Regions from separate parts of the Streptomyces sp. UG1 genome, predicted to be linked through region 1. Evidence: riboswitches for the same ligand, from Rfam matches in the RefSeq annotation. Region 1 holds a riboswitch; each other region holds the start of a gene.
The links. A riboswitch is a leader RNA that binds a small molecule or an ion and turns the genes downstream of it on or off. The one in region 1 is predicted to bind cobalamin.
Positions count from the first base shown of each region.

Region 2: another riboswitch for cobalamin. It lies ahead of ACP4J3_RS18055 (cobalamin biosynthesis protein); the one in region 1 lies ahead of ACP4J3_RS28335 (ABC transporter substrate-binding protein).
Region 3: another riboswitch for cobalamin. It lies ahead of ACP4J3_RS12570 (prenyltransferase/squalene oxidase repeat-containing protein); the one in region 1 lies ahead of ACP4J3_RS28335 (ABC transporter substrate-binding protein).
Region 4: another riboswitch for cobalamin. It lies ahead of ACP4J3_RS21400 (energy-coupling factor ABC transporter permease); the one in region 1 lies ahead of ACP4J3_RS28335 (ABC transporter substrate-binding protein).

Region 1 covers NZ_JBNGGG010000027.1:54,594-62,157, reverse strand. The annotation lists gene ACP4J3_RS28360 (hypothetical protein) at 1-77, opposite strand, end outside; gene ACP4J3_RS28355 (YHS domain-containing protein) at 284-964, shown strand; gene ACP4J3_RS28350 ((2Fe-2S) ferredoxin domain-containing protein) at 1,392-1,790, opposite strand; gene ACP4J3_RS28345 (ABC transporter ATP-binding protein) at 1,792-2,565, opposite strand; gene ACP4J3_RS28340 (FecCD family ABC transporter permease) at 2,562-3,575, opposite strand; gene ACP4J3_RS28335 (ABC transporter substrate-binding protein) at 3,572-4,603, opposite strand; cobalamin riboswitch at 4,660-4,847, opposite strand; gene ACP4J3_RS28330 (class I SAM-dependent methyltransferase) at 5,031-5,771, shown strand; gene ACP4J3_RS28325 (enoyl-CoA hydratase/isomerase family protein) at 5,832-6,890, opposite strand; gene ACP4J3_RS28320 (methylmalonyl-CoA mutase family protein) at 7,078-7,564, shown strand, end outside.
Region 2 covers NZ_JBNGGG010000014.1:170,099-177,662, reverse strand. The annotation lists gene ACP4J3_RS18075 (class II aldolase/adducin family protein) at 1-28, opposite strand, end outside; gene ACP4J3_RS18070 (lysozyme) at 236-994, shown strand; gene ACP4J3_RS18065 (anion permease) at 1,148-2,392, shown strand; gene ACP4J3_RS18060 (hypothetical protein) at 2,451-2,672, shown strand; cobalamin riboswitch at 2,791-2,930, shown strand; gene ACP4J3_RS18055 (cobalamin biosynthesis protein) at 3,033-3,974, shown strand; gene ACP4J3_RS18050 (cobyric acid synthase) at 3,971-5,482, shown strand; gene cobN (cobaltochelatase subunit CobN) at 5,479-7,564, shown strand, end outside.
Region 3 covers NZ_JBNGGG010000009.1:131,843-139,406, reverse strand. The annotation lists gene ACP4J3_RS12590 (MBL fold metallo-hydrolase) at 1-348, shown strand, start outside; partial or broken gene ACP4J3_RS12585 (nuclear transport factor 2 family protein) at 357-815, shown strand; gene ACP4J3_RS12580 (RidA family protein) at 864-1,229, shown strand; gene ACP4J3_RS12575 (phosphotransferase) at 1,237-1,722, opposite strand; cobalamin riboswitch at 1,788-1,927, shown strand; gene ACP4J3_RS12570 (prenyltransferase/squalene oxidase repeat-containing protein) at 2,041-3,267, shown strand; gene ACP4J3_RS12565 (SCO2322 family protein) at 3,264-3,914, shown strand; gene ACP4J3_RS12560 (energy-coupling factor transporter transmembrane component T) at 3,914-4,987, shown strand; gene ACP4J3_RS12555 (ABC transporter ATP-binding protein) at 4,984-6,660, shown strand; gene ACP4J3_RS12550 (ECF transporter S component) at 6,657-7,484, shown strand.
Region 4 covers NZ_JBNGGG010000018.1:130,490-138,053, forward strand. The annotation lists gene ACP4J3_RS21370 (MMPL family transporter) at 1-871, shown strand, start outside; partial or broken gene ACP4J3_RS21375 (IS5 family transposase) at 922-1,863, opposite strand; gene ACP4J3_RS21380 (RHS repeat domain-containing protein) at 1,912-2,739, shown strand; gene ACP4J3_RS21385 (hypothetical protein) at 2,723-2,872, shown strand; gene ACP4J3_RS21390 (hypothetical protein) at 2,894-3,376, shown strand; gene ACP4J3_RS21395 (DUF6086 family protein) at 3,373-3,717, shown strand; cobalamin riboswitch at 4,210-4,395, shown strand; gene ACP4J3_RS21400 (energy-coupling factor ABC transporter permease) at 4,426-5,127, shown strand; gene ACP4J3_RS21405 (energy-coupling factor ABC transporter substrate-binding protein) at 5,169-5,519, shown strand; gene cbiQ (cobalt ECF transporter T component CbiQ) at 5,523-6,272, shown strand; gene ACP4J3_RS21415 (ATP-binding cassette domain-containing protein) at 6,269-7,135, shown strand; gene ACP4J3_RS21420 (heme/hemin ABC transporter substrate-binding protein) at 7,185-7,564, opposite strand, start outside.

The sequences.
Region 1 (7,564 bases):
TCCGCAAGGAACACGAAGGCGCCCAGCGCGACGATGCCTCCCGCGACCAGCACCAGGAACGGTAAGAACACGTCCATGGGCACGAGCCTACTTCTGGAATCGTGCCGATCGCGGGCGCGCGGCACCCCGCCGACCGCCGCATGGCGGCACGCCGGACGGACAGCGCACGCCCCCGTCTCGGCGGTACTCCGCGCGTAGTAGCCCCGCCACTCCCCGGGGAGTAGCCCCGAGTGACGCCCTCGGGGCGACGCCCGACGGCAGTGCTCGGGGACAGCCTGAGAGGGTGATTCTCATCGAACTCTTCGCACCCCCGGGCGCCTTGGACTCCGCACAGCGCGAGTGGCTGGCCCGCCGGATGATCGAGCTACTCATGGCGTCCGACCAGCCGGACGACTCCCATGCCCCCGAAGTCCTCGAAGCGGCCCGGTCCTGGACGCAAGTACTGATCCACGAGCCGACGACCTGGGTGGTGGGCGGACGGCAGTCGGTGGATCCCGCCGACCCGCCCCGTTACGTGGTGCGGGTCAGCGCACCGGCCGCCTGGCGCAAGGACATGAGCGGCCATGTCATCGATTGCCTCACCCAGGCCCTGGCGGAGGCCGAGAAGGCGGCCGGCCGCGACCCCGACCGGCTGCGGCACGAGCCGCATGCGTGGATCCATGTCATCGGCGTCACCGAAGGCAGCCTCGGCGTACTGGGCCGCGCCATGGGGAGCCTGGACCTCATCCGCCACCTCACCGCCCCGCACCGCGACGCCATCGCCCGCAGGTCCACCGCGGACCTGCCGCCGGGCCATGTCGTCGACCCGGTGTGCGGCATGACCGTGGACCTGAACACCACCGACCTCACCCTGGAGTACGACGGCACCGTCCACGGCTTCTGCCACGGCCAGTGCCGGCGGATCTTCGCCGAGGAGCATGGCGTATCGCTCGAGGAGAACCGCCGGGACGAGGTCGTTCAGTGACCGTGGGGCGGCTCGAAGCAGTTGGTCTCCGGGTACGGGTCGTTGGCCCGGACACCGTGGTTGGGCTTTCTGCACGAACGCCGTGACACATGCGTCGTCATGCCGGGCCGCCCGCACCGTCACCGGATCCCCACGCACCCTGCTCCCACAGCCGCTTGAGCACCGGCCCTATACACGCGGCCTCCCGCACGGCGGTGGGCGTTGTTCTCGATGTAGCGCGGCGCCCCGTCACGGGCCCCCGGCTCCGTCGCCCGGCGAAGACCGCGCCGACCATCGGGCCCCTCCCCGCGTGCCCGATCAGCCACCGAATCCCGTCGATCAGCCACCGAATGCCGTCGCTCACGGCTCCCCGTCCCGGCCTGCGAGCGGCCCCCGGCCTTCGCCGCAGCCCTGAGCAACGGCACCCGAGGCCCCCGCCCTGGCCGCCTCAGTCGTCCGGCTGGGCCTCGGCGGTGGTTCCCGGCTTCGGTCTGGCCCGCCCGGGCGGGGTGAAGGTGTAGAGGTCGAGGATGTCGGGGCAGGGTACGACACCGGGGCCGCCGGAGCGGACCCAGGTGAGGATGTCCTCGGTGGCGTCGAGGTCGTTGACGAGGCCGAGCCAGACGGGGCGGGCGCCCGCGGCGCGGCCGGCGGCGGAGGGCTGGACGACGATCACGTTGGCGTGTTCGCACACGCCGAGGCAGTCGGAGATGCGCACCGGCGCGTGCTCGGCGAGGCGCGCGGTCTGCTGGGCGTGATCGACCCCGGGCACCTTCGGGGTCCCGCAGCAGCAGTCCCGGCAGACCACGATCCGGCTGGGTACGGGCTGTTCGGGCGGTGTCGGCACGTCAGCACCGCCCGGCCGGCCGAAGGTAGCGGATCACCGGGTGGCCGGGGTCGTCGGTGACCTCGGCGCGGACGCCGTAGACCTGCTCGATGAGGGTGGGGGTGAGGACCTCGGCCGGGGTGCCCTCGGCGACCGCGCGGCCGGCGTGCAGGACGAGCAGGCGGTCGCAGTACATCGCGGCGAGGTTGAGGTCGTGCAGGGCGATCACGGTGGTGACCGGGAGGGCCGCGACGAGGTCCAGCAGGTCGAGTTGGTGCTGGATGTCGAGGTGGTTGGTGGGTTCGTCGAGGAGGAGTTCGCGGGGTTCCTGGGCGAGCGCGCGGGCGATCTGGGCGCGCTGGCGTTCGCCTCCGGACAGGGTGTGCCAGGACTGGCCGGCCCGGTCGGTCAGTCCGGTGCGCTCCAGGGCCGCGCGGACCGCCTCGGCGTCGGCGGCCGTGGCCGGGGTCCAGGCGCGGCGGTGCGGGATGCGGCCCAGGGCGACGACGTCGCGGACGGTGAGTTCGGTCTGGGTGTGGGCGTCCTGCTCGACGGTGGCGACGCGCCGGGCGGCGGCACGGCGGCCGACGTCGCCGAGCGGGCGTCCGTCCAGGGTGACGACCCCGGCGGTGGGTGCGAGGACGCCGGCGAGGAGTCTGAGCAGCGTCGACTTTCCGGAGCCGTTGGGTCCGAGCAGGCCGACGGTCTCGCCGGGGCGCAGGGCGAGGGTGACGCCGTCGACAATGACCCGGCCGGCGACACGCCGTACGACACCCTGGGCCCGCAGGCTCGTCATGCCTTCCTCCGTCCCCGGTAGAGCACGGCCACGAACGCCGGTACGCCGATGAGGGACGTGACCACGCCCACCGGGACCTCCTGGGGGTCGAGGAGGGTGCGGGCGGCGGTGTCCACCCACACCAGGAACACGGCTCCGGTCAGCGCCGTGACCGGCAGCAGGCGGGCGTGGCCGGAGCCGGTCAGGGCGCGGGTGAGATGCGGCAGGACCAGGCCGACGAAGCCGATCGCGCCGGCGCTGCTCACCAGCGCGGCGGTGAGCAGCGCGGTTCCGCAGAGCAGCACCAGCCGAGTGCGGGCGACGCGGACGCCGAGCCCGGCTGCGGCGTCGTCACCGAAGGCGAAGGCGTCCAGGGTGCGGGCGTAGCCGAGGCAGACGGCGAGGACCAGGGCCAGGACGGCGGTGCACAGCAGCACCTGCCCCCAGTCGGCGCCGGTGAGCGAGCCCAGCAGCCAGAACAGCACGCCCCGGGTGGTCTCGGCGTCGGCGGAGGTCAGCACGATGAACGAGGTCAGTGCGGAGAAGAGCTGCATGGCCGCCACCCCGGACAGCACGACCCGGTCCGTGCTGCCGCCGAGGAGATGGCTGAGCAGCAGCACCATCGCGAAGGAGAGCAGCGCGCCGAGGAAGGCACCGGCCGACAGCGACACCGCTCCCCCGCCGACTCCCAGCACCACGACGGCGACGGCCCCCGTCGACGCGCCGGAGGACACCCCGAGCACGAACGGGTCGGCCAGCGGATTGCGCAGCAGCGACTGCATGACCGCCCCGCACACGGCAAGCCCGGCCCCGCACACGGCGGCGAGCAGGGTGCGCGGCATCCGCAGGTTCCACACGATGCCGTCCCGCAGGGGCGCCAACGCGCCCTCGCCGAGCCCGAGATGAGCGGCCACGGACGCCCACACGTCGGCCGTGGAGATGTCGGCCGGCCCGATCGTGACCGCGACGGCGACCGACGCGAGCAGCGCGGCCAGTCCGCCGCCGGTCAACACCAGGGTGCGCACGCTCACTTGGCGAGCCCGAAGTCGCGCAGCCCCGCGGCGACCTTCTCGATCCCCTCGACCGTGCGGATGGTCGGGTTCATCGCCTGCCCGCTGAGCAGCACGTACCGCTTCTCCTTCACGGCGGTCAGGTTGCGGGTGGCGGGGTTGGTCTCCAGGAAGCGGATCTTGGCGCGGGCGCTCTCGGCGGTCTGCTGCCTGCGCGTCAGGTCGCCGATCACGATGACGTCGGGGTCGCGGTCGGCGACGGTCTCCCATCCCACCTGGGGCCACTCGTCGTGGGTGTCGGAGAAGACGTTCTTCGCGCCGACCGCGCGGGTGATGGCGCCGGGCGCGCCGCAGCAGCCGGCGAGGTAGGGCGACTGGGAGTTGGCGAACCAGTACATGAGGGAGACATCGGGGGCGTGCAGCCCGTCGGTGGCCGCGCGCACCCGCTGCCTCAGCTCGGCGACGAGCTTCTCGCCGCGCTCGTCGACGCCGAAGGCACGGGCCAGGTCGCGGATCTCGCCGTACACGGCGTCGAGGGTGAGCGGCTCGCTGCGCGATCCGTCGCCGCCGCTGTCGTTGTCCTTGCCCGTCGAGCAGTCGGAGGGCGAGACGTACGTGGGCACGCCGAGCTTCTCGAACTGCTCGCGGGTGGCGACGCCGCCCTTGCCGAGGGTGGAGACGAACGAGGCGGTGACCAAGTCGGGTTCGGCGTCCAGGACCTTCTCGAAGGAGGGGTTGTCGTCGGCCAGCCGGGTCACGGCCGCGTTCGCCTTCTCCAGCCCCTTCATCACCGGGTCCGTCCAGGTCGCCGTGCCCGCCATGCGGTCGGCGAGGCCGAGGGAGAGCAGGATCTCGGTGGTGCCCTGGTTGAGGGAGACGACGCGCCGCGGGGCGGACTTCAGGGTGACCTTGTGGCCGCAGTTGTCGATCGTGCGGGGGTAGCCCGCGCCGGCGGGCTTCGCGGTGTCCGCGTCGGAGGCGCCGCCGCCGCATGCGGTGAGCAGCAGGGCGGACGCAAGGAGAAGTGCGGGGGTACGGAGCACGGGCATGCCTCGGGTGTCGGGGCTCGTACGCGGAGCCTGGCCTACGGACGTCCTCCCCGCCGGGCGGCGGTGAGGTGCCAGCAGGTCTTCGGACTCGGGTTCGTCCGGTCGGGGCCGCCTTCCCGGTCTCCCAGTGGCGTTGTGAACCTGCCGTGCCCCGCCCGTCCCCCTCACCGCTGCGCGTCAGTTCCGGATTCCCACCGGATTCCCTGGCCTCGGTTGTGGCTCGACTGGCCTGATGAGGCTACCAAGTCCGTATGGCCGCCCCACCCGCCTGTACGGGAACCCGGGGCGAGGTCCGGATCTTTGTGGCTTCTGCCAGTACGGCCCTGCGCCGAGGTGCGGGAAGACTGCCCGCCACAGGCCACGGTGTGTCCCGGGGCGCGGGGGCCGACGCCGAGGGCATCGACGATGCACACGGGAGGACGACGCGGTGAGCGTGCAGCAGTACGACGAGATCGGTGAGGCGTTCGAGGGCTTCAAGTCCCTGCCGCTGACGCGGTATGCGGAGGTGCCCGGCTTCCTGGCCATGGTCGGGGACGTGCGCGGCAAGGCGGTCCTCGACCTGGCCTCCGGCACCGGCTTCTACAGCAGGGAGTTCATGCGGCGCGGCGCCGCGGAGGTGTTCGGCGTCGACATCTCCCGGGAAATGGTGGCCGCGGCGCGCGAGTTGGAGGCGCGTGAGCCGCTCGGGGTGCGCTACGAGGTGGGGGATGTCACCGAACTGCGGCCGATGGACCGGCAGTTCGACATCGCACTGGGGGTGCAGTTGCTCAACTACGCCCAGGATGTCGCCGCCATGGAGCGGATGTGCCGCAACGTGCACCGCAGCCTGTTGCCCGGCGCCGAGTTCTTCGTGCTGGCCCAGTCCCCCGACTACCGCCCCGACCCGTCGTCGCTGGAGAAGTACGGCTTCCGCTGTGAGCCGACCGGCGAGGAAGCCGCGACCGGGCCGCGTTTCCGGGTCACGGCGCTGCTGGACCCGCCGGTCAGCATCATCAGCGCCGCCCCGCGCCGCGAGGTCTACGAAGCGTCCCTGCGGGCGGCCGGATTCAGCGAGGTGACCTGGGTCCCGCTGGAGGTGTCCGAGGCCGGCCTGCGCGAGTACGGCGCCGACTTCTGGGCGGACTTCCGCGCCAACCCGCCACTGGAGATGCTGCGCTGCCGCGCCTGACGGCCGTCCGGGCCGGCGATCAGCCGCTCCGAGTCCGTCATTTCCTCCATCTCCTCACGGTCAGCCGGCGACGGCGAGCCCCAGTTCGCGCTCGCCGAGTGACGCGAAGAAGCGCTCCACGTCGGCTTCCGTGACCTCGGGGAGGGTGGCCGGCGACCAGCGCGGGGCGCGGTCCTTGTCGATGATCTGGGCGCGGACCCCCTCCACCAGGTCGGGGCAGGCCAGCGCCGCGCAGGAGACGCGGAACTCCTGGTCCAGGACCCGCTCCAGCGCGCCGAGCCGGCGGGCGCGGCGCAGCGCGGCCAGCGTGACCTTGAGGGCGGTCGGCGACTTGGCGAGCAGGGTCTCGGCGGCCTCCTTGGCGGCCGGGTCACCGCAGGTGAACAGCCGATCGACGATGGCCTCTACGGTGTCGGCGGCGTAGCACGCGTCGATCCAGTCGCGCCACTCGGCCAGTTCGCCCGGGGGCGGGGAATGCCGCGCATGCCGGGCGAGCGCGTCCCGTACGGGCGATTCGGCGAGGTCGGCGACCAGGTCGCCGAGCGCGGCGGACGGCACGTAGTGGTCGGCGAGCCCGCACAGCATGGCGTCCCGGGCCCCGATCTGCGCCCCGGTGAGGGCGAGATGGGTGCCCAGTTCGCCCGGCGCGAGGCCGAGCAGATGGGTGCCGCCGACGTCCGGGACGAAGCCGATGCCGGTCTCGGGCATGGCGATCCGGGACCGCTCGGTGACCACGCGGAACGCGCCGTGCGCGGAGAGGCCGACGCCGCCGCCCATCACGATGCCGTCCATGAGGGCGACGTACGGCTTGGGGTAGCGGGCGATCCGGGCGTTGAGGCGGTACTCGTCGCGCCAGAACGCGGCCGCGGCGGTGCCGTCGCCGTCGCGCGCGTCGTCGTGGATGGCGCGGATGTCGCCGCCCGCACACAGGCCGCGTTCGCCCGCGCCGGTGATCACGACGGTCTCGACGGCCGGGTCGTGCTCCCAGGCGGTGAGGGCCTCGTCGATGCGGCGGACCATCGCGTGGGTGAGGGCGTTGAGGGCCCTCGGCCGGTTGAGGATGATGCGGCCCGCCCGGCCGGTGGTGTGCAGCAGGACCGGCTCTTCGGCGGCGCTCATGATCTCGTTGGCCCCTTCCAGGTCACGGACGATCTTCCCGGCACCGTTATATAGTTGGACGTCCTAGTAAATCCACCGCCGAGGGTGCCACACTACGACCCGGAGACCCAGGTCACAGTGCGGAAGAGGGAAAGGTCACAGCCGTGCCCACTGCTGCTCCTTTGACGATCTGACCTAGCATCCGAGCATGACGGTCCTGCCTGACGACGGGCTCTCGCTGGCCGCCGAGTTCCCTGACGCAACCCATGAGCAGTGGCAACACCTGGTGGCAGGTGTGCTGCGCAAGTCGGGCAAGGACGTCTCGGGTACGGCCGCCGAGGACGCCCTGTCCACTGCGTTGGAGGACGGGCTTCGCACCCGCCCCCTGTACACCGCGCGCGACACCGCGCCCGACCCCGGTCTGCCCGGGTTCGCCCCGTTCGTCCGCGGCTCTCGCGCCGAGGGCAACACGGCCGGCGGCTGGGATGTGCGCCAGCGGCACACGGCGCTCACCGACGGCGTGGTGCTCGCGGACCTGGAGAACGGCGTCACCTCGCTGTGGCTGGTCCTCGGCCAGGGCGGCATCCCGGTGCCGGACCTCCGCCGCGCCCTGGACGGCGTCTACCTCGACCTGGCCCCCGTCGTCCTCGACGCGGGCGGCGACGTGGAGCCCGCCGCGCGCGAGCTGCTGCGGC
Region 2 (7,564 bases), on a different contig from region 1:
CCCGCTGATCCCGCTGCTGCTCACCCATGCGGCGATCCTGCCAGCCAGGCCCCGGACACCGCGTCAAGTCACCGCCGGGGCGGCGCACTTTAGAGGGGAAGACCGGCGTCCGGAAGGGCACACACAGGGACATATCACCCTCGCCCCACCCTTGGCCTGAGAACGATCGGCATTCAACGATCTTCCAGTACTCTCTGGGAGATTTGTCGTGCACGTCGCCATTCCGGGGGGAAATATGGCTCGTGATCGCAAACCGTCCCGTCACCGCTCCCGTCACCGCTCCCGCCTCGTAGCGATATCCGTGGCGGCCCTCACCCTCAGCGGAACCGCCCTCGCCGAGATCCCGGCCGCGGCCGCGAGCAAGCCCAAGGGCCACGACGTCTCCTCGCACCAGAAGGACGTCAACTGGCAGAGCTCGAAGGCGAAGGGCGCCAAGTTCGTCTACGTCAAGGCGACCGAGTCCCACACCTACCGCAACCCTTACTTCGGCCGGCAGTACAACGGCTCCCGCAACGCGGGCCTGGTCCGCGGCGCGTACCACTTCGCCGTGCCGAACAAGTCGTCGGGCAGGACCCAGGCCGCGTTCTTCGTACGCAACGGCGGCGGCTGGCGGTCGGACGGCTGGACCCTGCCGCCCGCCCTCGACATCGAGTACAACCCGTACAGCAAGCACAAGTGCTACGGGCTGAGCAAGGCGAAGATGGTCAACTGGATCCAGTCCTTCAGCGACGAGGTGAAACGACTGACCGGCCGCCGCCCGGTGATCTACACCACCACCCACTGGTGGAACACCTGCACCGGCACCAGCCGCGCCTTCGCCTCCAACCACGCCCTGTGGATAGCCCGCTACAACTCCTCGACCGCGGGCACGATGCCGGCCGGATGGCGGTTCTGGACCTTCTGGCAGTACGACAACGGCGGCAGCCTGCCGGGTGACCAAAATCTCTTCAACGGCTCCATGGCCCAGTTGAGGAAGTTCGCCCGGGGCTACTAGCCGGGCGACGCTTGGGCCGTACACCGACCGGCGGACCGAAGGTCTCCCCTTCCGGCACCCCAGGACACCGTGCGGCCCCCCTCAGTTCACCTTTCGTTCACCCAGGTTACCTACGTTCGTCCGGCCAATGACCTCGAACGATTGCCTGGGTAAATGGAAAACTTCTCGCTGATCCTCGCGATTGTGGTCGTGACCGCACTCGCGTTCGATTTCACGAACGGTTTCCACGACACCGCCAACGCGATGGCCACCACCATCTCGACCGGTGCGCTCAAGCCCAAGGTCGCGGTGGCCATGTCCGCCGTACTGAACCTTGTCGGCGCCTTCCTCTCCGTGGAGGTCGCCAACACGATCTCCAAAGGTCTCGTCGACGAGACCGGCATCCGTCCCGAGGTCATCTTCGCCGCGTTGGTCGGTGCGATCCTCTGGAATCTGCTCACCTGGCTGGTGGGCCTGCCCTCCAGTTCCTCGCACGCCCTGATGGGCGGTCTGATCGGCGCCACCATCGCCTCGGCCGGCATCGGCGCGGTCCACGGCGACGTGCTGGTCACCAAGGTGCTGATCCCGGCGATCGCCGCCCCGCTGGTCGCGGGCATCGCCGCGCTGCTCGCCACGCGCCTGACGTACACCTTCGGCAAGAAGGCCGACGGCAAGGCCGCCGCCAAGGGCTACCGCAGCGGCCAGATCGCCTCCGCCGGCCTGGTGTCCCTCGCGCACGGCACCAACGACGCGCAGAAGACGATGGGCGTCATCACCCTCGCCCTGGTCGCCGGCGGCGCCGTCGCCCCCGACTCCGACCCGCCCATGTGGGTCATCCTCTCCGCGGGCCTGGCCATCGCGCTCGGCACCTACCTCGGCGGCTGGCGCATCATCCGCACCATGGGCAAGGGCCTGACCGACCTCCAGCCGCAGCAGGGCTTCGCCGCCCAGACCAGCGCCGCCACGGTCATCCTGGCCTCCTCCCACCTCGGCTTCTCCCTGTCCACCACGCACTCCGTCTCCGGTTCGGTGATGGGCGCCGGCCTCGGCCGCAAGGGCGGCGTCGTCCGCTGGTCCACGGCCACCCGGATGTTCGTCGCCTGGGGCCTGACCCTCCCGGCCGCCGCCCTGGTCGCCGCGCTCGCGGAGTACGTGACGGGCCTCGGAAGCTGGGGCACGGCCGTGGTCGCCGTCTTCCTGATCGCCTCCAGCGCCGCGATCTGGAAGGTCTCCCGCCGCGAGGTCGTCGACCACACCAACGTCAACGAGAGCGAGGAGTCGCCCGGCGTGGTCACCACCGCCATCGCCGCCGTGACCCCGCCCCCGGCGGTCCCCGCGAACGCGGCGGCCGAGGAACTGGCGACCACGATCCCGGCCGCGTCGACCACCGAGTCGGCGCCGTCCCAGGCCACGGTCTGACCCGCCCGGTCACTCCCCTCACTCAGGCTCACTCGGACTTACTCAGGAAAGAAGAACCATGAAGATCGACTGGGCGGCCCTCGGCTCCGTCTTCGGCGTCAGCCTCGTGGTCACGGTGGCCCTGGTGGGCCTGTTCACCCTCGGCATCGCGGGCCTGTCCCGCCAGGAGAAGGCCTCGGCCCAGGGCGGCTCGGCCGCCCTCGCGGTCACCGGCGCGTACACGTGCTTCGCGGCGTGCGCGGCGGCGGTGGCGTACGGGATCTATCTGATCGTGGCCTGAACCACACCACACGCACCACCTGAAGCACCCGAGGTGCGGGACGGACAACCGTCCCGCACCTCACTGCTGTGTGGGCCTTCGCACACTCTCCCGTCGCAGGTCAACGGCAAGTTGACGCCCGTTCCAACGCCGTGGTGGACTTCCGGGGCCAAGTACGGCGGCAGGAGAGGAAGCCGGTGAGAATCCGGCGCGGTCCCGCCACTGTCACCGGGGTAGTAAGCCCCGGGAGCCAGGAACTCTCACCGCCGGTCTCGTCGAACCAGGGCGTGGACACCCTGAGTGAGGACACAACGCGATGCTCGCCTGCCGCTCGACACGCAACTGCGGACCCACGTCTGACCTCACGGTCGGCTGACCCCGATGCGAGCCGATCGCGTTTTCGCGTACGGCGCCGCCGCCGGGCTCCTCGGCGATCTGCTGCTCGGCGATCCACGCCGGGGGCATCCGGTCGCCGCGTTCGGCCGGGCCGCCGGTGCCGTCGAGAAGGTGTTGTGGCGCGACGACCGCGCGTGGGGTGTGATGCACACCGCCGTGTGCGCCGGTGGCGCCGTCGCCGCCGGGGCGCTCGCCGCGCGTGTCGTACGTACGTCTCCCGCCGCTGCCGTCGCGCTGACCGGCGCCGCCACCTGGGCCGTCGTCGGCGGGACTTCACTCGCCCGGGAGGCGCGGGTCATCGGACGGGCCCTGGAGGCGGGGGACGTCGAGGCGGCGCGGGCGCGGCTGCCGCATCTGTGCGGGCGGGATCCGCAGGCGCTGGACGCGGACGGGATCGCGCGCGCGGTCGTGGAGTCCGTGGCCGAGAACACCTCCGACGCGGTGGTGGGGGCGCTCGTGTGGGGGGCCGTCGGCGGGGTGCCGGGACTCCTCGGGTTCCGGGCCGTGAACACGCTCGACGCCATGGTCGGGCACAAGTCGCCCAAGTACCGGCGCTACGGCTGGGCTTCGGCCCGGCTCGACGACCTGGCCGGCTGGCCGGGGGCACGGCTGACCGCCGTACTCGCCGCCGTCGCCGGAAGTGATCCCCGTGGAGCGGTACGGGCCTGGCGTACCGATGCCGCCAAGCACCCGAGCCCCAACGCCGGGCCCGTCGAGGCCTCGTTCGCCGGGGCGCTCGGGGTCCGGCTCGGCGGGACGCTGTCCTACGGCGGGCGGGTCGAGCACCGGCCCGTGCTCAACGCATCCGGGCGGAGCGTCGGCACGGCCGACATCGAACGTGCCGTACGGCTGTCGCAGCGCGTCGGCTGGCTGGCGCTCGGCGTCTGTGTCGCCGCGCGCCGTGTCGCGAAGGGGCGTACGTCATGACGGGCGGTGGGCTGCTGGTCGCCGGGACCACCTCCGACGCCGGCAAGAGCGTCGTCACGGCCGGGATCTGCCGGTGGCTGGTGCGGCAGGGCGTGAAGGTCGCGCCGTTCAAGGCGCAGAACATGTCCCTCAACTCGTTCGTCACCCAAGAGGGTGCCGAGATCGGGCGGGCGCAGGCCATGCAGGCGCAGGCCTGCCGCGTCGAGCCGACCGCACTCATGAATCCCGTGCTGCTCAAGCCCGGTGGCGAGCAGAGCAGCCAGGTCGTGCTGCTCGGCAAGCCGGTCGGTGAGCTGAGCGCGCGCGGGTACCACGGCGGGCGGCAGCAGAAGCTGCTCGGCACCGTGCTCGACTGTCTTGCCGAACTCCGGGGCACGTATGACGCGGTGATCTGTGAGGGGGCGGGGAGTCCGGCCGAGATCAATCTGCGGCGCACCGACATCGTGAACATGGGGATCGCCCGCAATGCCGGGCTGCCCGTGCTGGTCGTGGGCGACATCGACCGCGGCGGTGTCTTCGCCTCCTTCTTCGGGACCGTCGCGCTGCTGTCGGAAGAGGACCAGAGGCTGATCGCCGGGTTCCTCGTCAACAAGTTCCGCGGCGACGTCTCGCTGCTCGAACCCGGCCTCGACATGCTCCACGGGCTCACCGGACGGCACACCTACGGCGTCCTGCCCTTCCGGCACGGGCTCGGGATCGACGAGGAGGACGGGCTGCGCGTTTCTTTGCGCGGGACGGTCCGGGAGTCGAACCTCGCCCCGCCCGTCGGCGAGGACGTACTGCGGGTCGCCGTCTGTGCCGTCCCCCTGATGTCCAACTTCACCGACGTGGACGCCCTCGCCGCCGAACCGGGCGTCGTCGTGCGGTTCGTGGACCGGCCGGAGGAGCTGGCCGACGCGGACCTGGTGGTCGTGCCCGGCACCCGGGGGACCGTCCGCGCACTGGAGTGGCTGCGCGAGCGCGGGCTGGCCGAGGCCCTGGTCCGCAGGGCCGCCGAGCAGCGACCGGTCCTCGGGATCTGTGGTGGCTTCCAGGTCCTCGGGAAGCACATCGAGGACGAGGTCGAGAGCCGGCGGGGGCACGTGGAAGGGCTCGGGGTGCTGCCCGTGCGGGTGCGGTTCGCCCGGGAGAAGACCCTCACGCGGCCGGTGGGCAAGGCCCTGGGTGAGGCGGTCGAGGGATACGAGATCCATCACGGAGTCGCCGAGATATCGGGCGGCGATCCCTTCCTGGACGGCTGCCGGGTCGGCCAGACCTGGGGCACCCACTGGCACGGCTCGCTGGAGTCGGACGGCTTCCGGCGGGCCTTCCTGCGCGAGGTGGCCGCCGCCGCGGGCCGCCGCTTCGTGCCGGCCCCCGACACCTCGTTCGCCGCGCTGCGCGAGGAGCAGCTGGACCGGCTCGGCGATCTGATCGAACAGCACGCGGACACGGACGCGCTCTGGCGGCTCATCGAGTCGGGCGCGCCGCAAGGACTGCCTTTCATTCCACCGGGAGCGCCCGTATGAGCACTGTGTTGTTGTTGTCGACCGCCGACACGGATCTGCTGGCGGCCCGCGCCGCCTCCGGTGCCGACTACCGGATCGGCAACCCGACCCGCGTGGACACCGAGACCGAGCTGCCGGCTCTGCTCGACGGCGCGGACATCGCCGTCGTACGGCTGCTGGGCGGCAAGCGGGCCTGGGAGGACGGGCTCGCGGCGCTCAAGGCGTCGGGCGTCCCGACCGTGCTGCTGGGCGGCGAGGCCGTGCCGGACGCGGAGTTGATGGCCGAGTCGTCCGTCCCGGCCGGTGTGGTGGCCGAGGCGCTGAAGTACCTCGTGGAGGGCGGGCCCGCCAACCTCACCGAGCTCGCCCGGTTCCTCTCCGACACCGTGCTGCTGACGGGCGAGGGGTTCGTCGAGCCGCGGAAGATGCCGGAGTACGGCGTCCACGGCGAGCGTCCCTTCGTCGAGGGCCGCCCGACCGTCGGTGTGCTCTTCTACCGGGCCCATGAGCTCAGCGGCAACACCGCCTTCGTGGACACCCTGTGCGACGCCGTCGAGGCACACGGCGCCAACGCCCTTCCCGTGTACTGCGGTTCGCTGCGCGGCGCGGACGAGGGGCTCTACGAGATCCTCGCCAAGGCCGACGCCCTGGTCGCCACCGTCCTCGCCGCCGGCGGCACGCACGCCTCGCAGGCCTCTGCGGGCGGCGACGAGGAGGCGTGGGACATCGGGGCGCTGGCCGACCTCGACGTGCCGGTGCTGCAGGGGCTCTGCCTCACGTCGTCCCGGGCGGTCTGGGACGAGTCCGACGCCGCCCTCTCCCCCATGGACGCGGCGATGCAGGTCGCGATCCCCGAGTTCGACGGCCGCCTCATCACCGTCCCCTTCTCCTTCAAGGAGCAGGGCCCCGACGACGTTCCCGTGTATGTCGCCGACCCCGAGCGGGCCGGGCGCGTCGCCGGGATCGCCGTACGGCATGCGCGGTTGAGGCACAAGCCGAACGCCGACAAGAAGCTGGCGCTCGTCTTCACCGCCTACCCGACCAAGCACTCGCGTGTCGGCAACGCCGTCGGCCTCGACACGCCCGCGTCGGCCGTGCGGGTGCTGGACGCGCTCAGGGACGCCGGTTACGGCCTCACCGAGTACCCGGCGGGCGGCGACGAGCTGATCCACCGGCTCATCGAGGCGGGCGGTCACGACGTCGAGTGGCTGACCGAGGAGCAGTTGGCCGCGGCGCCCGCGCGCGTGCCGCTGGCCGACTATCGGGCGTGGTTCGACAAGCTCGACCCGGAGCTGAAGGACGCCATGACCGAGGCCTGGGGCGAGCCGCCGGGTTCGCTGTACGTCGACGGGGACGACATCGTCCTGGCCTCCCTCCGGTTCGGGAACGTCGTCGTGATGATCCAGCCGCCGCGCGGCTTCGGCGAGAACCCGATCGCGATCTACCACGACCCGGACATGCCGCCGTCGCACCACTACATGGCGGCGTACCGGTGGCTGGAGAACAGCTTCGGCGCCGACGCGATCGTGCACATGGGCAAGCACGGCACGATGGAGTGGCTGCCGGGCAAGGGCCTCGGGCTCAGCGGAGGGTGCGCCCCGGACGCCGTCCTCGGTGATCTGCCGCTGATCTACCCGTTCATCGTCAACGACCCCGGCGAGGGCACCCAGGCCAAGCGCCGCGGCCACGCCACCGTCGTCGACCACCTGGTGCCGCCGATGGCACGCGCCGACACCTACGGCGACCTGGCCAAGCTGGAGCAGCTGCTCGACGAGTACGCGCTCGTCTCCGACCTGGACCCGACGAAGGCGCCGGCCGTGCGCGCCCAGATCTGGACGCTGGTCAAGGCCGCCGAACTGCACCACGACTTGCATGTGGACGAGCAGCCGGAGGACGACGAGTTCGACGAGTTCGTCATGCACATCGACGGTTATCTGTGCGAGATCAAGGACGTGCAGATCCGGGATGGTCTGCACATTCTGGGTGGCGGTCCGGTCGGCGAGCCCCGCGTGAACCTGGTGCTCGCCGTGCTGCGCGCCTCGCAGGTGTGGGGCGGGCAGGCGAACGCGCTGCCGGGGCTGCGGGCGGCGCTGGCCGCTCATT
Region 3 (7,564 bases), on a different contig from region 1:
GACCCGCTCGGTGACTACCTCGCCTCCCTCGAACGCGTCGGCGGTCTCACCCCCGCCGAGATCCTCCCGGCCCACCAGCACCCCTTCACCGACGCCCCGTCCCGCGTACGGCAGTTGCTGGCCCACCACGAGGAACGGCTCACCGGACTGCTGGCGTTGCTGTCCGAGCCCCTCACCCCCTGGCAGCTCGCCGAGCGCATGGAGTGGAACCGGCCCTGGGAGCAGATCCCTTACGGGTCACGGAACATCGCGGTCTCGGAGGCCGAGGCCCACCTGCGACGGCTGGTGAAGCTGGGGCGGGCGGAGGCGGTGGCGGGGAGTGAGCCGGTGACGTACGTGACCGTATAACAGTCACCATGAACACGCCGAACGCCTTGGCCCCGTTGGACCGACTCCTCGCCGAACGCGCCTGCGAGCGCGTCATCCTCGACTTCGTCCACCGCCTCGACCTCGGCGAACCGGCCTCCGTCGCCGAGCTGTTCACCGAGGACGGCTGGTGGGAGTGGCCTGCTCCGGGGGACGGGCGCCGCTCGGAGGGACGGGCGGCGCTGCGGGCGTACTTCGGCGCACGGCCGGCGGACAAGCTCTCGCGGCGGGTCATGTCCAACATCCGGGTCACGGTGACGTCGGAGGACACGGCCGAGGCGACGTCGTACTTCACCACGTACCGCGTCGAAGGCTGGACGGGCGGCATGGTGCCGGCCGCCCCGCCGGTCCAGGTCGGCCACTACGAGGACACGTTCCGCCGCGTGTCCGACCAGTGGCTGCTCACCTCCCGGACCCTCCACCTCCCGTTCGGCGGCCCCACCCCACGACAGGGCCGCGGCGCCCTCGACGTCGTCCACACCGACCGCGCCCCCTTCATCCGCTTCCCCGACGGCAGCGAGCCGCCGCTCTCGCAGGGTGTGCGCAGCGGGCCCCTGCTGTTCACGTCCGGCCAGGGACCGCTGGATCCGGCGACCGGTGCCATGCCGGGCGACTTCGGGGCACAGGCACGACAGGTGCTCGCCAACGTCGAGGCCGTCGTCGCGGCGGCGGGCGGCGACCGGCGGTCGATCGCACGCTGCACCTGCTATCTCTCCGACCGGACCCACTTCGCCGAGTTCAACCGCGTCTACCGGGAGTTCTTCACGGACTGCCCTACCCTTCCGGCCCGTACGACGGTTGTGGCTCGGCTGGTGCGGGAGGGTGTGCTGGTCGAAGTGGACGCGGTGGCCGTCGTCGCCTGACGGGCCATCAGCGCATGAGCGTACGGATCAACGCCTCTGTGTCACCGAGTAGTTCGATCTCGCGCGGCGTCATCGTCGGATTGACCGCGCGCCGGCGCAGGGCCTCGGTGAGGCCGGCCTCCGTGAGGTCGGAAGGGTCGGCGAGCAGGGACGTCAGGATGGAGCGGGCGGCTTCGGCGACGGGCTCGGCGACGACGGCGGCCTGGGCGAGGATCAGGTGAGCGAGGATGCCGCCCGCCTCGTCCGGGCCCAGTGTCCCCCCGGTCAGCGCCCCGAGCATCGTCGGCCCCGGCAGCCGCTCCATCACCAGCTCGGTCCGCGAGGAGTCGGCCAGTCGTACCCGGGGCGCCGGATAGCCGTGGGCGCGTGCGTGGGCCATCACCGCGCCCTCGGCGAGCGCGTCCCCGTAGCCCTCCCGGTTCCGCCGCAGCACCCATGCCTCGTCGATCTCGTACACGTCGGCCGTGCGCCCCGTCCCCAGCAGTCGCCCCACCGACCCCGCCCCCTCCGTCGTGCGAGGACCGTACCCCGGCCCGCACAGGCGGCCCTCGGGGTCCCGGTTACGGGCGGGTAGAGTGTCGGCGTCGTCATCACACCCGTACGGGGGAAAGCCGGTGCAAATCCGGCGCTGACCCGCAACCGTGAACCGGTCGTCGAAGGCCGGTGAGCCGGATCTCCGCGTACGGGCAGTGACCGGCTCACGTGCCCGGCAGCCGGCCGGAGCACGGCACCGTCGAGGTATACGGAGCCGAGCCGCCGGGGGTCCTCCCTGTGCTGCCCGGTTCCCCTTAGGGAAGGGCACCCGCCGATCATGTACGTCCGCCGCAGCGCCGCGGTCCTGGCCGCCGTCGCCGTCGTGATCGGCGCGGCCGCGCCGGCCGCGGCCGCCGACGAGTCCCCTTCCACGTCGCCGTCCCGGGCGTACCCCGCCGAGCTGTACGGCGGCACCGACCCGACCTACGACGGCGTCTGGCGGCAGTCCCTCGCGCTGCTCGCGCAGGACACGGTGGGCGTGCGGCCGGCGAAGGGGGCGGTGGACTGGCTGCTGGGGCAGCAGTGCGCGAACGGCGCCTTCGCGCCCTACCGCGCCGACGCCGACGCCGACTGCGGCGCCAAGACCCCCGTCGACACCAACAGCACCGCCGCCGCCGTACAGGCACTCGCCGCACTCGGTGGGCACGACGCCGCGACCGGCAAGGCGGTGTCCTGGCTGAAGTCCGTGCAGAACAAGGACGGGGGGTGGGGGTACGCGGCGGTCGGGGCCAGCGACACCAACTCGACGTCGGTCGTGATCGGCGCGCTCGCCGCCGTGGGTGAGAAGCCGGCAGGCGTCGTGAAGGGCGGGCGGTCTCCGTACGACGCCCTGGTCGAACTCGCCCTGCCGTGCACGGGTGACGGCGCCGGCGCCTTCGCCTTCCAGCCGGACAAGAAGGGCACCCTGGTCGCCAACGCCGACGCCACGGCCGCCGGGATCCTCGGTGCGCTCGGCAAGGGGCTCGTGGTGCGCCCCGGCACCACCGCCTCCGACGCGACCTGCGCCGACGGCGGCGACCGGACCCCGCAGCAGGCCGCGGCCAACGGCGCCGCCTACCTCACCCGGGCCCTCGCCGAGGACGGCCACCTCAAGTCCGCCCTCCCCGGCGCCGAGGACCAGCCCGACTACGGCAACACGGCCGACGCGGTCGTCGCGCTCGCCGCCCGGTCCGGTGCCGGCGCCGCCCAAAAGCCGCTGCGCTGGCTGGAGCAGAACTCCGCCAAGTGGGCCGAGCAGAGCGGCCCGGCCGCCTACGCCCAGCTCATCTTCGCCGCCCACGCCACCGGCACCGACCCGCGCGACTTCGGGGGCGTGGATCTCGTCAAGCAGCTCAACGCGACCGGCCCGGCACCCCAGAAGGCAGCCGGCCAGGAGGAGAAGGGGGAGAAGACGGACGACGGGGACAACCCCTTCGGCGCCTGGTGGTACATCGGTGTCTTCCTGGTCGTCGGCATCGGCATCGGCTTCCTGCTGAGCGGCCGCAACAAGGGCGGACGGCAGTGATCCGCCGCGTTGTCGCTCTTCTCCTCGCCGCGCTGGTCCTCCTGACCGGCGCGGCCCAGGCCGCCCAGGCCGCCGGCTACCGCTACTGGTCCTTCTGGGAGCGCAAGGGCGACACCTGGATCTACGCCACCCAGGGCCCCGCCACCGCCCGCCCCTCCGACGGCGACGTGCAGGGCTTCCGCTTCGCGGTGAGCGCGGACTCCAAGGACGCGGCGCAGCCGAGGGGCGCGGCCGAGTTCGCGGTGATCTGCGCCCGGACACCCGCGCAGGACGGCACGAAGCGGGTCGCCCTCGTCCTCGACTTCGGTACGCCGGCCGACGCCCCGTCGGGCGAGACGCCCCCGGCCCGCCGCACGGCCTGCGCCCGGGTGGCCCCCGACGCGACGACGGCGGAGGTCCTGGCCGCGGTCGCCAAGCCGCTGCGCTACGACACCGACGCCCTGCTGTGCGCGATCGCCGGCTATCCGCGGAAGGGCTGCGGCGAGCAGGTGTCGGACGACGACGCCCGCGAGCCGGCGCCGACCAGTGACAGCGCCGAGGTCGACTCCGGCGACGGCAGCACCTGGCTGGGCCTCGTCGCGGGCATCGCCGCCGTGGCCGTTCTGGCAGCGGCAGCGATCTGGCAGGCAAGGCGGCGGCGACCGTAATGGCCGGGGCGCAACTCCACCCCGGCGCCTGGTGGCTGTGGGCCCTGGCCCTCGGCACCGCGGCCACCCGCACCACCAACCCTCTCCTGCTCACCCTCCTGATCGCCACCTCGGCGTACGTCGTGGCGACGTGCCGCCCGGACGCCCCGTGGGCCCGCTCCTACACCGCGTTCGTCAAGCTCGCGCTCGCCGTCCTCCTCATCCGCCTGGTCTTCGCCGTGGCCCTGGGCTCCCCCCTCCCCGGCACCCACGTGATCGTCACCCTGCCCGAAATCCCCCTCCCCGACTGGGCGCAGGGCCTCCGTCTGGGCGGCAGGGTCACCGTCGAGACGCTCGTCTTCGCCCTCTACGACGGCCTGCGGCTGGCGGCCCTGCTCATCTGCGTGGGCGCGGCGAACTCCCTCGCCAACCCCACCCGCCTCCTCAAGTCCCTGCCCGGCGCCCTCTACGAGCTGGGCGTGGCGGTGGTCGTGGCCCTCACCTACGCCCCTCATCTCATCGCCGACGTCCAGCGCCTGCGCGCCGCCCGCCGCCTCCGTGGCCGCCCCGACACCGGCATCCGGGGCTTGCTGCACGTGGGACTGCCGGTCCTGGAGGGCGCGTTGGAGCGCTCGGTCGCCCTGGCCGCCGCGATGGACGCGCGCGGCTACGGCCGTACCGCCGACGTCCCGCCCCGGGTCCGCCGTACGACGACCGCGCTCACCCTCGGCGGCCTGCTGGGCGTCTGCGCCGGAACGTACGGCCTGCTGACCGCCGAGGGCGGGACGTACGGCCTGCCCGTCCTCCTCGCCGGACTCGCCGCCGCCCTGGCGGGCCTCCGCCTGGGCGGTCGCCGCACCCTGCGCACCCGTTACCGCCCGGACCGCTGGGACGCCCGCGCCTGGCTGGTCGCCGGTTCCGGCGCGGCGGTCGCGGCCCTGCTGACCCTCGCCGCCGACCGCGACCCGGCGGCCCTGCACCCCGGCGTGGTCCCCCTGGAAGCGCCCGCCCTCCCCCTGTGGCCCGCGGCAGCCGTCCTGATCGGCCTGCTCCCGGCCTTCATCAGCCCAGCGCCCCTCAAGGAGACGTCGTGATCCGCTTCGAGAACGTCTCCGTGACGTACGACGGTGCCGCCGAACCCGCCGTCCGGGGCGTGGACTTCGAGGTCCCGGAAGGCGAACTCGTCCTCCTCGTCGGCCCGTCGGGTGTCGGCAAGTCCACCGTCCTCGGCGCGGTGAGCGGCCTCGTCCCGCACTTCACCGGCGGCACCCTGCGCGGCCGCGTCACGGTGGCCGGCCGCGACACCCGCACCCACAAGCCCCGCGAACTCGCCGACGTGGTCGGCACGGTGGGCCAGGACCCCCTGTCCCACTTCGTGACCGACACGGTCGAGGACGAACTCGCCTACGGCATGGAGTCGCTGGGACTGGCCCCCGACGTCATGCGCCGCCGAGTCGAGGAGACCCTGGACCTCCTCGGCCTCACCGACCTCCGCGACCGCCCCATCGCCACCCTCTCCGGCGGCCAGCAGCAGCGCGTGGCGATCGGCTCGGTCCTCACCCCGCACCCCGCCGTCCTGGTCCTGGACGAGCCCACCTCGGCCCTGGACCCACCCGCCGCGGAGGAGGTCCTGGCAGTCCTCCAACGCCTGGTCCACGACCTCGGCACGACGGTCCTGCTGGCCGAACACCGCCTGGAACGAGTGGTCCAGTACGCCGACCAGATCGCCCTCCTGCCCGCACCGGGCGAGGCCCCGATCCTCGGCACGCCGGCGGAGATCATGGCCGTATCCCCGGTGTATCCCCCGGTGGTGGACCTGGGCCGCTTGGCGGGCTGGACCCCGTTGCCCCTGACGGTCCGAGACGCCCGACGACAGGCGGCAGACCTACGTCAACAACTCAACGAACGGCACAGTGGCGCCCTCAAGGGGCGCGGGGAACTGCGCGACCAGCCACAACAAACCCGCACCCGCCACCAATCCGCACCCCCCGAGCCATTTGGCGAACCCACCCCCCGCCGCTGGTTCCAACGCAGGCGCACCCCCACCCCCCAAACCCCCCACGCAGCCGAAGTACACGAACTCACCATCACCCGCGGCAACATCCGAGCCCTCAACCACATCAACCTCACCCTCACCCCCGGCGAAACAATCGCCCTGATGGGCCGCAACGGCGCCGGAAAGTCCACCCTGCTCAACACCCTGGTCGGCCTCATCAAACCGTCCGCAGGTTCGGTCACCGTCGGCAGAGCCGGTCTCGTGCCCCAGGAACCCCGCGACCTCCTCTACGCCGACACGGTCGCCGCCGAATGCACGACCGCCGACACCGACGCAGCCGCAGCACCCGGCACCTGCCGAGCCCTGGTCTCCGAACTCCTCCCAGGCGTGGCGGACGACACACACCCCCGCGACCTCTCCGAGGGCCAGCGCCTGACGCTCGCACTGGCCGTCGTCCTGACGGCCGACCCTCCGCTGCTCCTGCTCGACGAACCGACCCGGGGCCTGGACTACGCGGCGAAGGCCCGCCTGGTGACGCTGTTGCGCGACCTCGCGGCGCGGGGCCACGCCATCGTCCTGGCCACGCACGACGTGGAGCTGGCGGCCGAGCTGGCGGATCGTGTGATCCTTCTCGCGGAGGGCGAGGTGATCGCCGACGGCCCGACCGCGGACGTGGTCGTCTCCTCCCCGTCCTTCGCTCCGCAGGTCACCAAGATCCTGGCCCCGCAGCGGTGGCTCACGGTCGCGCAGGTACGCGAGGCCCTGGCGTGACCGGCGCCCAGGGGCAGTCCCGCCCCATCCGCCTCGGCCCCCGCTCCATAGCCGCCCTCGCCCTCGTCAGCGCCGTCGGTGCCGCCGCCCTCGGCTGGCCGTTTCTCGCGCTGCCCGCCTCGCAGGTGAGCGCCCACGCCCAGGACGCGCCCTGGCTGTTCACCGGCCTGCTGATCCTGCTCGTCGCCATCGTCGCGGCGACGATCTCCGAGTCCGGGCTCGGCCCGAAGGCGGTGGCGATGCTGGGGGTGCTCGCGGCGACCGGTGCCGCGCTGCGCCCGCTGGGCGCGGGGACGGCCGGCATCGAGCCGATGTTCTTCCTGATGGTGCTCAGCGGAAGGGTCCTCGGACCGGGCTTCGGCTTCGTCCTGGGCTCGGTGACGATGTTCGCGTCGGCGCTGCTCACGGGCGGGGTGGGGCCGTGGATGCCGTTCCAGATGCTGTCGATGGGGTGGTTCACGATGGGCGCCGGGCTGCTGCCGGGCGCGGACCGGCTGCGCGGCCGGGGGGAGCTGTTCCTGCTGGCCGGATACGGCTTCCTGGCCGCCTTCGCCTACGGCACGGTGATGAACATGCAGGGCTGGCCGTATCTGCTGCGGGACGGCTCGAACATCGCGCCGGACCCGGAGGCCGGGCCGCTGGGCAATCTGGCCCGCTTCGCCGCGTACTGCCTGGCGACCTCGCTCGGCTGGGACCTCGGCCGGGCGCTGGTCACCGTCGTGCTGACCCTGACCCTCGGCCCGGCGATCCTCAAGGCGCTGCGCCGGGCCACGCGCCGCGCGGCGTTCGAGAGCGCGGTCACATTCGAGGCGCCCACAAGGTGAAGCACCCCACGTGACCCGCTTCACCTACGATCCGTCGTAGTGGTGCAAATCAGACGCCATGCACACGCCATAACAGGCCC
Region 4 (7,564 bases), on a different contig from region 1:
GGTCGCGGCGGATCCGGGCATAGCATCCGTCGCGCCGACGCACATCGATCGGGCCACCGGCATCGCGACCCTCGTGGTGTTCCCGACCACCAGCCCTCAGGACAAGGCCACTACCGACACCATCGCCCGGCTGCGCACCGACGTGCTGCCCACGGCGATCGGGCACGGCCCGGCCAGGGCTCACGTCGGCGGCGCCGCCGCGAGCCTGTCCGATGTGGGCCAACGCACCAGCCAACGCCTGCCGGTGTTCGTCGCCGCCGTGCTGGCGATGTCGTTCCTGCTGCTGATGCTGGTCTTCCGCTCGATACTCGTACCGCTCAAGGCGGTACTGCTGAATCTGCTGAGCATCGGCGCGGCCTACGGCATCATGGTCGCGGTCTTCCAGTGGGGCTGGGGAGGCGCACTCATCGGGCTGGAAGCGACGGTTCCGATCGTGTCGTTCATCCCGATGTTCCTCTTCGCCATCCTGTTCGGCCTGTCGATGGACTACGAGGTGTTCCTCCTCTCCCGCGTACGCGAGGAGTACCTGCGCACCGGCGACAACGGCACGGCGATCGTCGAGGGCGTCTCGGGCACCGCCCGGATCATCACCTCGGCCGCCCTCATCATGGTGGCGGTCTTCCTGTCCTTCGCCGTCGCCGAGGACCCCTCCACCAAAATGTTCGGGCTCGGCCTGGCCACCGCGATCTTCATCGACGCCACGGTCGTACGCATGGTGCTGGTACCGGCGACCATGACACTCCTCGGCCGGACCAACTGGTGGCTGCCGAAGTGGCTGGACCGGATGCTTCCCCGCGGCCCGGTCGACACCGACGACACCGACGCGGAATCCACGGGTGAGGCCCCGCGTCCACGGCTGGTTGACCGTTGACTCAACTCCTGCCCGCCCTTGGCGTCCGGCACCTCAGCGCGTCACCTGGGTCATATCGAGTCGTGATCATCGGGTGGTCCTGGTGAGGCCTTGATCCAGATCATCGAGGCGCGCAGGTGGAGACCGGCGAGGTAGCTGTCGGGAGTCTTGTCGTATCGGGTGGCGATGCCTCGCCATGCTTTGAGCCTGTTGATCAGGCGTTCGACGGTGTTCCGCTCCTTGTGGAGATCGGCGTCGTGGCTGACGGGTCGGCGACCTCTGGAGCCCTTCTTCTTCCGGTTGGCGGCCTGTCCTTCTCCTCCGGGATGACCGCCTTGATACGGCGTTTACGCAGGTGGGGTGCGGTTTCCGTGGGACGAGTACGCCTTGTCCCCGGCGACCGCGTCGGGCCGGATGCGGGGCCGACGGGCCCGCGTACCCGTACCTTCTTCAGCCCGGGGATGAACTGCGGGCTGTCCGCTGGCTGGCCTGTGGTCAGGATGAACGCCAGCGGGCGGCACTTGCGGTCGGCGGCGAGGTGGACCTTGCTGGTCTGCCCGCCTCTGGAACGTCCGAGGAGGGCGGCCTTCAGGCGGAGTTTCCTCCGACGCCGGATGCGTCGTCGTTCTTCCAGTGCGGGATCACTTTCGATCTCTTGCCCGTTTTGCTCTTCGAGGCCGCCCCCTTTGACCTGGCCTTCTCCTCCTCGGCCGCGGCTTTCTCCAGGGCGGTGACGACGTCCTCGTCGAGGTGCATCCCGGCCGCGTCGTGGTGGGCTCGGGTGGTGGGCCCTCCAGCAGGGCCTCGAAGGCGCCGGCGTCACGCCACTGCCGGAAGCGGTTGTGGACGGTCGACCAGGTGCCGAACTCCGTCGGCATCTCCCGCCACTGCCCGCCCGTCTTGAACCGCCAGATCACGCCCTCGAACTGCTGCCGCAGTCGCTCGGGGTACGGGCCGTACTCGCCGATCGGCAGGTACGGGTGCCACGAAGGCACATCCCGCAAATTGATCACGACTCGATACGCGCCCTAGGTGAGGGCGGTCGGTGGGAGTTCCGGCGTGTGTACGGTGCCCGTCTTCTGGATGAGACCCTCGCGGAGATCGGCGTGCCGTGTGGAGTCGCGGTGGATGTGGGCAGTGAAGGGGCGTTCCTGGTGCCTCCGGCGCAGGGCATTGTGGCCCGGTCACGTGGCGGTGACGGCGATCCGCGCGGCCTGATCGCTGCGATCAACGAGTTGGAGGAGACGGGCTACTTCTCGATCACCGCGCAGCAGGGGCACGGTTTCCAGTTCCTGGTCATGTCGGGGATGGAGATGGGTTCGGGTGAACTGGCGGATGTGTTCGGTCAGTTCTGCGGCCGCTGGGCGCTGGCCATACGTCACCTCACCAGCCTCACCGACCATCTCGATGGCACTCGACGCCTCCGCCTCGACCGCGTTGGCCGTATCACGCAGGTGACCGGGCAGGACTGGACCGAGACCTACGCGTACGACACTGCGGGCAACCTTGCTCACGCGACTTGGCCGCAGACACACGGCGAGGACGCCGTCGGCGCACGTGAGTACACCGGAACGCGCCTGACCACGGCTGGTCGTTGGACATTCACCTACGACGAGGCCGACCGTGTCATCGAGCGTCGCAAGACTAGCCTGTCCCGCAAGCCGGATGTGTGGCGATACGCCTGGGATGCCGAAGGCCGTCTGGTCTCCTGCACAACGCCCGACGGCACGGTCTGGCGCTACCGCTACGACCCGCTGGGGCGTCGCAGTGCCAAACAGCGCCTTGACGCTGGTGGACAAGTGGTCGAGGAGACCGTATTCACCTGGGACGGCAACCAGCTTGGAGTACAACGGGCTCACCCCCCTCACCCAGGTGGAACGTGCATTTGACCAGGACAACCCACAGGCCGTCGACACACGCTTCTTCGCCATCGTGACCGACCTTGTCGGTACACCGAGGGAGCTGGTCACCATGGAAGGCGAGCTGGCCTGGCGTACCCGCAGCAACCTGAATCGCCACTAAGATCCGGCGACCGCTCGCTACATGAGCGCCGATCCCCTCGGGCTCGGGCCGGCGCCGAACCCCGTAGCCTGGGTCCAGAATCCGCTTGCCTGGACAGATCCGTTGGGGCTCGTGAAGTGCGACCCGGCCGACGGGATGACCAACAGGGAAAGGCCGCCGGTCGACGGCGACACGAACTACATCGTCGACGATCCCAACGACTGGTCGAAGACCATCACGGACATCGACCGCGTGGAGGGAGACACCCTGTGGGAGGAGAAGCAGGCGACCGGCCAGGACCCGCGGATCACCACCGAACGCCGGGTCGAGAAGCACGTGTTCAAGAAGCTTGATTCCTACGTGGAGGCCCGGTCCCACCTGGAGGGGTGGCAGAACGCCAAACTCGGCATGGACTTCACCACGCCAGGGGCAACTCCCGAGTTCAAGGCCGCCGTTGAGCAGGCCATCGGGCAGTGGAAGGCGAACAATCCCGGCGTGGAAGTTCGAGTAAGGTGGGCCCAGTGAGCTGCTACGTGATGATCGCGGATCGGGACGTGTGGAACCCCGCAAATCAGGTTGCCGAGGTTTTCGTCGGGCAAGTGGGAATCGCATCACGGATTCTGGGAGTGGATTCGGGCGTCGAACCAATCGTCGAGGACGAGTGTCATATCGACGCCGAAAAATTCGAAGCTTTCACGTCTGTGCTTTCGGCAGCCGTACAGAGAACGAACAACCTCGCATTCCGAGGAATGCTCCAAGGGATTCTTGAGGTGTGTGCCGTCCTCGTCTCCAGGGCTGGCGGATCGATTTCACCCGCCGTGGACGTTCCTGACTCCTTGCCCCGGACGATGCCAGGCTTCGAGTGATCGGGACTGCTAGGACACCGGGGTGGTCGGTGAGTTCCATGACCGGTGCCAGAGTCGCGTGTGACGACTCTCAGGGAAGGGCTCCAGCCGGGTCCCCCATCACACCCACCAAGCGGCGATTCCAGCGGTCCTGCAGCCCTACCGCTGATCGGTGAACCGCCAGGGCCGGCACTCCTGCCGTCTTCTTGGCTTCGTCAACTGCGGCAGGTCGCAGATGCCCGAGCTTCCGCCCAGCCTCAGACACCCTCCGGCCAAAACCGGAGGCTGTCTGCGCAGCAGGGGCAAGACGCAGGGCGCGCCACGACGGCTCCGGCGGCTGACTACCAGCAGTGACTCCACGAGGGCCCTGACATCAGTTCTGACATCTGCCGCCCTGGCCCGCAGTGGGTTTCGACGGGCATCAGTGGCCCGACGGCCTGCGCCGTTCCACCCAACGCCGCAGGTCCCCTTTCGCGCCCCCTGTGCGTGCTTGTCAGTCACCCTGCGCGGGCACTACTGTCACCACGCCTTGGTGAACGGGAAATCCGGTGTGATGCCGGTGCGGCCCTCGCCACTGTGAATCGGGAAGTCCGGCTCCGGCCCTCACGGGCAGCCACTGGGTTCTTCGGGACCCGGGAAGGCGGAGCGCGGGCGGTGGTACCCGTCAGCCAGGAGACCGGCCAAGGCGCGTCAACCATCCACGAGGTGCTGGAGAGGGTCTGCCGAGCCATGCACATAGCCGAGGGTTTCCTCCCTCCGGCGCACGCGGTCGCCTGGGGCGTCGCGTCCGCGCCGTTCGTCGTCCACGGAGTCCGTTCGCTCACCCGTGAGGTCAGGGAGCATCCCGAGAGCACGCTGCTCCTCGGCGCCTCCGGGGCCTTTACTTTCGTCCTGTCCGCGCTGAAGCTGCCCTCGGTGACCGGCAGTTGCTCGCATCCGACCGGAACCGGGCTCGGCGCCATCCTGTTCCGGCCGCCGATCATGGCGGTCCTGGGCACCATCACCCTGCTCTTCCAGGCGCTGCTGCTCGCACACGGCGGCCTGACCACGCTCGGCGCGAACGTCTTCTCGATGGCGATCGTCGGCCCCTGGGCCGGATACGCCGTCTACAAGCTGCTGCGGCGCTACGACGCGCCGCTGATGGTCGCCGTCTTCTTCGGCGCGTTCGTCGCCGACCTGTCCACCTACTGCGTCACCAGCGTCCAGCTCGCGCTCGCCTTCCCGGACCCGGGCAGCGGATTCCTGGGCGCGCTCGGCAAGTTCGGCTCCATCTTCGCCGTCACCCAGATCCCGCTCGCGGTGAGCGAGGGCCTGCTGACGGTGCTCGTGATGCGGCTGCTGGTGCAGTCCAGCAAGGGCGAACTGACCCGGCTGGGTGTGCTCCTCGCCAGGAAGCAGTCCCGGTCCGGAAGCGAGGCGGTGGCCCCATGAGCAAGAACACAACGAGCAAGAAGACGGTGGGCAAGAAGACGATGAGCAGGAACACGAAGATCAACATCCTGCTGCTGGCAGTCGTGGCCGCACTCGCCGTGCTGCCGCTCGCGCTCGGGCTCGGCGACCACAAGGAAGAGCCGTTCACGGGGGCCGACGGCGAGGCGGAGACGGCGATCACCGAGATCGAGCCGGACTACGAGCCCTGGTTCTCGCCGCTGTACGAGCCGCCGTCCGGCGAGATCGAGTCGGCGCTGTTCTCCCTCCAGGCGGCCCTCGGCGCCGGGGTCCTCGCCTACTACTTCGGTCTGCGCCGGGGCCGGCGGCAGGGCGAGCAGCGGGCACTGGAGCGACAGCGGGACGCCGAGGAGTCGAAGGCCGACGGGGTCTGACGGGTGCTGCCGATCGACGCGGCGGCGCACAGCAGCCGCTGGCGCCGCCGTCACCCCGTGGACAAGGCCGTGCTCGGACTCGGCCTCACCGTGCTCGCGATCTCGCTGCCGCCCTGGCCGGGCGCCGCGCTGGTCCTGGTCACCGCGCTCACCGTGCTGCTGGGTCCGGCGGGCGTGCCCGGGCGGCGGCTGTGGCGGGCCTATCGCGTGCCGCTGGGCTTCTGCGTGACCGGGGCGGCCACGCTGCTGGTACAGGTCGGCGGGCCGGAGGGCTTGGTGTCCCTGGCCGCCGACGGTCCGCTGCGGGCCGGTGAGCTGCTGCTGCGCACCTCGGCGGCCTCCCTCGGAGTGCTGCTGCTCGCGTTCACCACCCCGATGTCCGACCTGCTGCCCCGCCTGGTCAAGGCCGGGGTTCCCGCGCCCGTGGTGGACGTCGCCCTGGTGACGTACCGCATGAGCTTCCTGCTCCTGGACTCCGTGCGCCGCGTGCGGGACGCCCAGGCCGCCCGGCTCGGGCACACCACCCGGGCCGCCACCTGGCGCTCGCTCGCCGGGCTCGGCGCCACCGCCTTCGTGCGGTCCTTCGACCGGGCATCCCGGCTGCAGGCAGGGCTCGCCGGGCGCGGCTACGACGGCACCCTGCGCGTCCTGGTGCCCGAGGCCCGGGTCTCCGTCCGCTTCACGGCCGCGAGTTGCGCCCTGCTCGCAGCGCTGGCCGCCCTCACCCTCGTACTGGAGAAGGCCCTGTCATGAGCGAGCCCACCGCACTGGTCGCCCTGCGGGGCGCGTCCTACGCCTACGAGGAGGGCCCCGTCGTGCTCAGTGGCCTCGACTTCGACGTGCCCGAAGGGCGCGCGCTGGCGCTGCTGGGCCGCAACGGCAGCGGCAAGACCACGCTGATGCGGCTGCTCAGCGGCGGGCTCCGGCCGTACGAGGGGCGGTTGACGCTCCAGGGTGCGCCGGTCACGTACGACCGCAAGGGGCTGACCCGGCTGCGCACGACCGTGCAGCTCGTGGTGCAGGACCCCGACGACCAGCTCTTCGCCGCGTCCGTCGGCCAGGACGTCTCCTTCGGCCCGCTCAACCTCGGCCTGCCCGACGCCGAGGTGCGGGCGCGGGTCGACGAGGCGCTGGCCGCGCTGGACATCGCCGCCCTGGCCGACCGGCCCACGCACCTGCTGTCGTACGGGCAGCGCAAGCGCACCGCCATCGCCGGGGCGCTCGCGATGCGGCCCCGTGTGCTGATCCTCGACGAGCCGACCGCCGGGCTCGACCCCGACGGCCAGGAACGGCTGCTCGCCACCCTCGACGGGCTGCGCGCGGGCGGCACCACGGTCGTCATGGCCACCCACGACGTCGACCTCGCCCTGCGCTGGGCCGACGACGCGGCGCTCCTGACCCCGTCCGGCGTCCGCACCGGCCCCGCGCCCTCGATGCTGGCCCGCACCGATCTCCTCCGGCAGGCGGGGCTGCGGCTGCCGTGGGGGGTGGCGGCGGCCCAGTTCCTGCGCGCCCACGGGCTGCTGGGCGACACGGCACCCGGTCCACGCGACGCGGAGGAGCTGGCCGCGCTGGCGGGCGCGCACACGACGCCCGCGCTGCCGGCCGAAGGCTGACACTGACAACCGCCACCGCGAACTTGCCTGTACAGCCGCATCGTTGACGTCACGCCCGATGAATGCGGTCCACCAGCATGTCGATCACCAACGGAGTCCGCGGCCCGTACCCGAGCAGCACCCCGTCCTCCATGTCCACCACCCGGCGGTCCATCCCCGCCGGGGTCTCGCCGATCCCGGGGATCTTCACGAGCCCGTCGACGCCGCCCACGGACTCCAGCCCTTTGGTCATCATCAGGATCACGTCCGGCCGGGCCCGCACCAAGGCCTCGCTGGTGATCGGCGTGAACGGCTTGTCCAGACCGGCGTCCTTGCCCGCGTCCACCGCTCCGGCGGCCTCGATCAGCGAGTCGGCGCCCGAGCCCTTGCCGCCGATGAGATAGACGGCCGCGCTGCCGCGCAGGTACAGGAAGGCGACCTTGGGCTTGC